Regions from separate parts of the Mesorhizobium sp. LSJC269B00 genome, predicted to be linked through region 2. Evidence: riboswitches for the same ligand, from Rfam matches in the RefSeq annotation. Region 2 holds a riboswitch; the other holds the start of a gene.
What was found. A riboswitch is a leader RNA that binds a small molecule or an ion and turns the genes downstream of it on or off. The one in region 2 is predicted to bind S-adenosylmethionine.
Positions count from the first base shown of each region.

Region 1: another riboswitch for S-adenosylmethionine. It lies ahead of X771_RS160425 (homoserine O-acetyltransferase); the one in region 2 lies ahead of X771_RS147730 (O-succinylhomoserine sulfhydrylase).

Region 1 covers NZ_AYVN01000001.1:924,610-928,011, forward strand. The annotation lists gene X771_RS160435 (prephenate/arogenate dehydrogenase family protein) at 1-573, opposite strand, end outside; gene hisC (histidinol-phosphate transaminase) at 578-1,687, opposite strand; SAM riboswitch at 1,814-1,891, shown strand; gene X771_RS160425 (homoserine O-acetyltransferase) at 1,952-3,121, shown strand; gene metW (methionine biosynthesis protein MetW) at 3,118-3,402, shown strand, end outside.
Region 2 covers NZ_AYVN01000006.1:28,791-32,192, forward strand. The annotation lists gene X771_RS147740 (ABC transporter substrate-binding protein) at 1-188, opposite strand, end outside; gene X771_RS147735 (2'-deoxycytidine 5'-triphosphate deaminase) at 290-1,384, opposite strand; SAM riboswitch at 1,525-1,602, shown strand; gene X771_RS147730 (O-succinylhomoserine sulfhydrylase) at 1,660-2,850, shown strand; gene X771_RS147725 (ceramide glucosyltransferase) at 2,862-3,402, opposite strand, start outside.

The sequences.
Region 1 (3,402 bases), on a different contig from region 2:
ATGCGAAACGATGGCCAGCGTCATATCATGATGCTGCGGGTCCATCGTGTCGATGTTGGAGCCGCAGCGCCGCCAGAACTCCGAAAGCTTTTCCAGCGCCGCCGGATCGGTGCCGGGCAGCGGCGTGAAGATGCACCAACGGTTTTCGAACAGCTCGGCGAAACCCGCATCCGGGCCCGATTTCTCCGTACCCGCCAGTGGATGTCCCGGAATGAAGTGCACGCCGTCCGGCACATAGGGCTGCATTTGCGCAATGACGGAGGCCTTGGTCGAACCGACATCGGTGAGGATGGCGCCTTTTTTCAGCGCCGCTGCGATCTCTTGCGCCACCTCGCCCGACGACCCCACTGGCACCGAGACGATGATCAGGTCGGCGTCGCGGACCGCTTCCCTGGCGTCGGTGGTGTAGCTCTCGCCAAGACCGAGCTCCTTCGCCCGCGCCAGCGTGGCCGGGCTGCGCGTCGCGATGGCGACATGGCGGGCCAGGCCCTCGCGGCGGATGATGCGGGCCAGCGACGAGCCGATCAGGCCGATGCCGACCAGCGCGATCTTTTCAAACATCGGTGCTGTCATTGTTTCAGCTTTTCAGAAATGTCGTGAGGGCATCGATGACGCCGCGATTTGCTTCTTCGGTGCCGACGCTCATGCGCAGCGCATTGGGAAAGCCATAGCCGGTAACGCGCCGCAATATATAGCCGCGCTGGGTGAGGTAATCGTCCGCCGCCTCAGCCGAATGCCTCTTGTCGTCGGGAAAGTGGATGAGGACGAAATTGCCGACGCTGGGCGTCACGCGCAGCCCAAGCTTCGTCAGTTCTTCATTCAGCCAGGTAAGCCAGGTCTCGTTGTGCAACGAACTGCGCTCGACATGGGCGCGGTCGCGGATGGCGGCAATGCCGGCCTCGATCGCTGTTGCGTTAACGTTGAAAGGGCCGCGGATGCGGTTGATGGCATCGACGATGTGCAGTGGGCCATACATCCAGCCGATGCGCGCGCCGCCAAGGCCAAGCTTGGAGAAGGTGCGGGTCATGACCACATTCTGTGCGCTGCCCGCCAGCTCGATGCCGGCCTCATAGTCATTGCGCCTGACATATTCGGCATAGGCCGCGTCGAGCACCAGAAGCACGTTGCCCGGGAGAGCGGAATGCAGGCGGCGGACCTCCTGGAACGGCAGATAGGTTCCGGTCGGATTGTTGGGATTGGCGAGGAAGATGATTTTGGTCCGCGGTGTCACCGCGGCCAGGATCGCGTCGACGTCGGCGCGTTCCTCGGTTTCCTTGATCGTCACCGGTGTCCCGCCGGCCGACTGGATGTAGATCTTGTAGATCATGAAGGCGTGTTCGGTGATGATGGCCTCATCGCCGGCCGCCAGATAGGTCTGCGCCAGCAGGCCCAAAATCTCGTCGGAACCGTTGGAGCAGATGATGTTTGCCGGGTTGAGGCCATGCACCTCGGCGATCGCCTCGCGCAGCCGGCGGGCGGTGCCGTCGGGATAGACATCGAGCTTGCTGGCCACTTCGCGCGCGGCCTCGATCGCCTTCGGCGACGGGCCGAGCGGGTTCTCGTTCGACGACAATTTATGGACCTTGGCGACGCCGGCCGGTGCCGTGCTCTTGCCCGGCACATAGGCGTCGATGTCCATAATGCCCGCGCGGGGCGTCGGCCGTGCCTTGTCCGCTGTCTTGTCCATGTCGCAAATCCATCGAGAATGCCTCCGTCCGGAGGCCGCAGCGGAAATACAAGCCGTAGCCGCGAATGTCGAGAGGCGGGCAATAGCTGGCCGTTGACGCCGGGCCGCACGAGTTCTAGAAGAACGCAACAGTTCCGTGGTGATTTGGCCGGTCGGCTTGCAGCCACGTTAAACAACTCGCTAAAGGGCCGTTTGCGTGACGTAACCGGCTTTGCGATCGCATTGCCGGTTTTTTATTGCCTGACGGCGGGCAAGGAGAGTCACATGGCCGCGCTCCGCGCTACAAAAACCAACAACGAGGCCGACAACCCGTCGAGCCCTGTGTTGCGTTTTGGCCCTGACAAGCCGCTGAAGCTCGACGCCGGCACGCTTTTGTCGCCGTTCCAGATCGCCTACCAGACATATGGCGCCCTCAACGATGCCCGCACCAACGCCATCCTGGTCTGCCACGCGCTGACCGGCGACCAGCATGTCGCCAGCACCAATCCGGTGACCGGCAAGCCCGGCTGGTGGGAAGTGCTGATCGGTCCCGGCAAGATCATCGACACCAACCGCTTCTTCGTCATTTGCTCCAACGTCATCGGCGGCTGCCTCGGCTCCACCGGTCCGGCCTCGACCAATCCCGCCACCGGCAAGCCCTACGGCCTCGACCTGCCAATCATCACCATCCGCGACATGGTGCGGGCGCAACTGATGCTGGTCGACCATTTCGGCATCGAAAAGCTGTTTTGCGTGCTCGGCGGCTCGATGGGCGGCATGCAGGTGCTGGAATGGGCGTCATGCTATTCCGAGCGCGTCTTCTCGGCCCTGCCGATCGCCACAGGCGCACGCCATTCCTCGCAGAACATCGCCTTCCACGAGGTCGGCCGCCAGGCTGTCATGGCTGATCCGGACTGGCATGGCGGCAAATATTTCGAGCACGGCAAGCGCCCGGAAAAGGGGCTCGCCGTGGCGCGCATGGCCGCCCACATCACCTATCTGTCGGAAGCCGCCCTGCATCGGAAATTCGGCCGCAATCTGCAGGACCGCGAAGCGCTGACCTTCGGTTTCGACGCAGATTTCCAGATCGAAAGCTATCTGCGCCACCAGGGCATGACATTCGTCGACCGCTTCGACGCCAACTCCTACCTCTACATGACCCGTTCGATGGATTATTTCGACCTCGCCGCCGACCATGGCGGCCGGTTGGCAGATGCCTTTGCCGGCACCAAGACCCGCTTCTGCCTGGTGTCCTTCACCTCGGACTGGCTGTTCCCGACCGAGGAGAGCCGCTCGATCGTGCATGCGCTCAACGCCGCCGGCGCATCGGTCTCCTTCGTCGAGATCGACACCGACCGCGGCCATGATGCCTTCCTGCTCGACGAACCCGAACTGTTTGCCGCCATCAAGGGCTTCATCGGCTCGGCGGCCCGCGCAAGGGGGCTCGCCTCATGAGCGTCAATGGCAGCCAGCGCGTCGACCTGGAAGTCGTGGCCAACCTGATACCCCCGCAGTCGCGGGTGCTCGATGTCGGCTCCGGCGACGGCCTGCTGCTCGAACTCCTGCAGGAGACCAAGCAGGTCGACGGCCGCGGGCTGGAGCTGTCACAGCGCGGCGTCAATGAATGCGTTGCGCGCGGCCTCTCGGTCATCCAGGGCGATGCCGACACCGACCTCGAATTCTATCCGGACAAGGGTTTTGACTTCGTCGTTCTGTCACAGACGCTGCAGGCGACC
Region 2 (3,402 bases):
GCACACAGCGCATTGGCAATGTCGATGTCGAAGCCCTCGATCTTGCCGTCCGCGGTGATGGTGTTGAAGGGCGGATAAGCGCCCTCGGTGCCGATCTTCAATTTCTCCTGCGCCTCAGCCAGCGAGCCGGCCGATATCACCAGCATGGCAGCGCCCGCTGCCGATATGATCCATCTTGAAATCTGCATTTTGGTTCCCCTTGCGCGCCGTTCTCTTGCCGGCCACCGAAAGGCAGCCAAGCATGGTGAGGCAGCGCAGGCAAGTATTTTGCCTGATGGTGATCGAAGGTTCAGCCGGCGGGGCGGAAATGCTTGGAGAGCTTGAGGCCTTGCGCCTGGTAATTCGAGCCGAGATCGGTGCCGTAAAGCGCCTGCGGCCGCTTCAGCATGTGTTCGTAGACCAGCCGGCCGACGATCTGGCCGTGGTCGAGGATGAACGGCACTTCGTGGCTGCGCACTTCGAGCACCGCCCGGCTGCCGGTGCCGCCTGAGGCCGAATGGCCGAAGCCCGGATCGAAGAAGCCGGCATAGTGAACACGGAATTCGCCAACCAGCGGATCGAAGGGCGTCATCTCGGCGGCGTAGAGCGGCGGCACGTGCACCGCTTCGCGGCTGACCAGGATGTAGAACTCGTCCGGGTCGAGCACCAGTTCGCCGGCGCCGCTCTTATAGAGCGGCTCCCAGAAATCGACGGCATCCTGGGCGGCGCGCTTGTCGACATCGACCAAGCCGGTGTGATGCTTGCCGCGATAGCCGACCAGGCCGTTCTGGTCGCCGTCAAGATCGATCGACAGCGCAATGCCGCCGCCGGAAATGTTGGGCGGCTCGGTCGCCACCAGCATCTCGGCGCGGTGCAATTCGTTCAGCTCTGCCTCCGATAACAGCGCGTTGCCGGTGCGAAAGCGGATCTGCGACAGTCGCGATCCGGCGCGCACGACGATCGGGAAGGTGCGAGGACTGACTTCAAGATAAAGCGGCCCGTGATAGCCGGCGGCGATCTTGTCGAACTCATGGCCGCGATCGGTCATCACCCGGGTGAAGATGTCGAGCCGGCCTGTCGAGCTCTTCGGGTTGGCCGAGGCCGACACGTTTGCGGGCAGCGCCAGGCTTTCGAGCAGCGGCACGATGTAGACGCAGCCGGTTTCCAGGACCGCGCCCTCGGCGAGACTGAACTCATGCAATTTCAGCCGGTGAAGCTTGTCGGCCACCAGATGATCGGGACCCGGCAGGAAGGAGGCGCGCACGCGAAAAGCCTTGTCGCCGAGCCTGAGATCGAGGCTCGCCGGCTGCACCTGGTCGACATCGAGCGCGCGCGGCGACTTCAGCGCGCCGGACTGAAACAGCGCGGAAATGTCCTGATCGGGAAGAATGCCTGTCTGCCGCAAAAGGCTGGCTCCGCTCCAAGGTCGGTCTCTTTGTGGCAGGTTCTTGCCGCAAAACCGCTGGATATTATTGCGGAACCTGCCTGGTACAAACCTCTTAATGAAGCCGGCAATTGACGCAAGCGCAGGTGAGGTCTAAAGGGTCGTTATCCCGTGGTGATTTGGCCGGTCGGCTTGCAGCCACGTTAAACAAGTCGCTAAAGGACCGTCGGGCCGCAAGGCCATATGGACCGGTTGCGACTTTCGCGGCCGGTTTTTTTGTGTCTGGAACAAAAGCGATGAGCACCAAGAAGCGTAACTGGAAGCCTCAGACCGCACTCGTGCACGGGGGAACACTGCGTTCCCAGTTCGGCGAGACGTCGGAAGCGATGTATCTCACCCAGGGCTATGTCTATGAAACGGCGCAGGCCGCGGAAGCCCGTTTCAAGGGCGAGGAGCCGGGCTTCATCTATTCGCGCTATGCCAACCCTACCGTCGACATGTTCGAAAAGCGCATGTGCGCGCTGGAGGGTGCCGAAGATGCGCGCGCCACGGCGTCCGGCATGGCGGCGGTGACGGCAGCGCTCCTGTGCAGCGCCAAGGCCGGCGACCATATCGTTGCGGCGCGCGCGCTGTTCGGCTCCTGCCGCTGGGTGGTGGAGACGCTGGCGCCGAAATACGGCATCGAGGCAACGCTGGTCGACGGCACCGACATCGCCAACTGGGAAAAGGCGGTGCGGCCGAACACGAAACTGTTCTTCTTGGAAAGCCCGACCAATCCGACGCTGGAAGTGGTCGACATCGCAGCGGTGGCGGCGCTCGCCACCTCGATCGGCGCCAGGCTGATCGTCGACAATGTCTTCGCCACGCCCTTGCAGCAGAAGCCCTTGCAGCTCGGCGCCCATATCGTCGTCTACTCCGCGACCAAGCACATTGACGGCCAGGGACGCTGTCTCGGCGGCATCATCCTGTCGGACAAGAAATGGATCGACGAGAATTTGCACGACTATTTCCGCCACACCGGCCCGAGCCTGTCGCCGTTCAACGCCTGGACGCTGCTCAAGGGCCTGGAGACGCTGCCGGTTCGGGTGCGCCAGCAGACTGAAAGCGCGGCCAAGATCGCGGATTTCCTGGCAGGACGGCCGGAAATCGCCCGCGTCATCTATCCCGGCCGCGCCGACCACCCGCAGGCCGACATCGTCAAGAAGCAGATGACAGGCGGATCGACGCTGATCTGCCTCGACATCAAGGGCGGCAAGCAGGCGGCCTTCGCCTTGCAGAACGCGCTCGACATCGTGCTGATCTCCAACAATCTCGGCGACGCCAAGAGCCTGATCACCCATCCGGCGACCACCACGCACAAGAACCTCAGCGACGAAGCTCGCGCCGAGCTTGGCATCGGGCCGGGAACGCTCAGGCTGTCGGTCGGTCTTGAGGATACGGACGATCTGCTGGAGGACGTTGCGCAGGCGCTGAAGGCAGCCGGATAGGCCGCGAGGCGTCACGCTCCCGACGAAACCTCTTCCAGTTCGGCCGTCTTGGTGCCGATGGTCATGATGTTGCCGCGCCAGTCGACGGCGCCGCTCAGCCAGCCGCGCGCCCAGATGGCGGGAAGCATCATGTCGCGCACCATCATCGCCGGGACCATGCGCAGCGACAGGTGCCAGCCCTTGGCCGCGGCCAGCGCGCATTCGGGAATGTAGGCCGCCGTCAGCACGGCCAACACCGTGGCCGGCAGGCTGATGCCGGCACTTGCGGCCGCCACCAGCGCCAACGCCAGCGGCACGGCGACGCCGGTCAGGATCTCGGGTGCGAAAAACAGCGGGAAAGTGACGCGGCGCAACCGCGCCCAGCGCGCCTGGCGCGACCAGATGTCGGCAAGTCGGCGCTGCCCCAGTGGTTGCTCGAAAGGCGAGGCAACGAGATTGACGTGCAGGCCCAGTCCGTTGACCAGCTTGGTTGCAGCAGCATCCTCGGCGATCTCGGCGGCCAGCGCGCGGATACCGCCACTGGTATCGAGCATCGGCTTGTTCCACAGCATG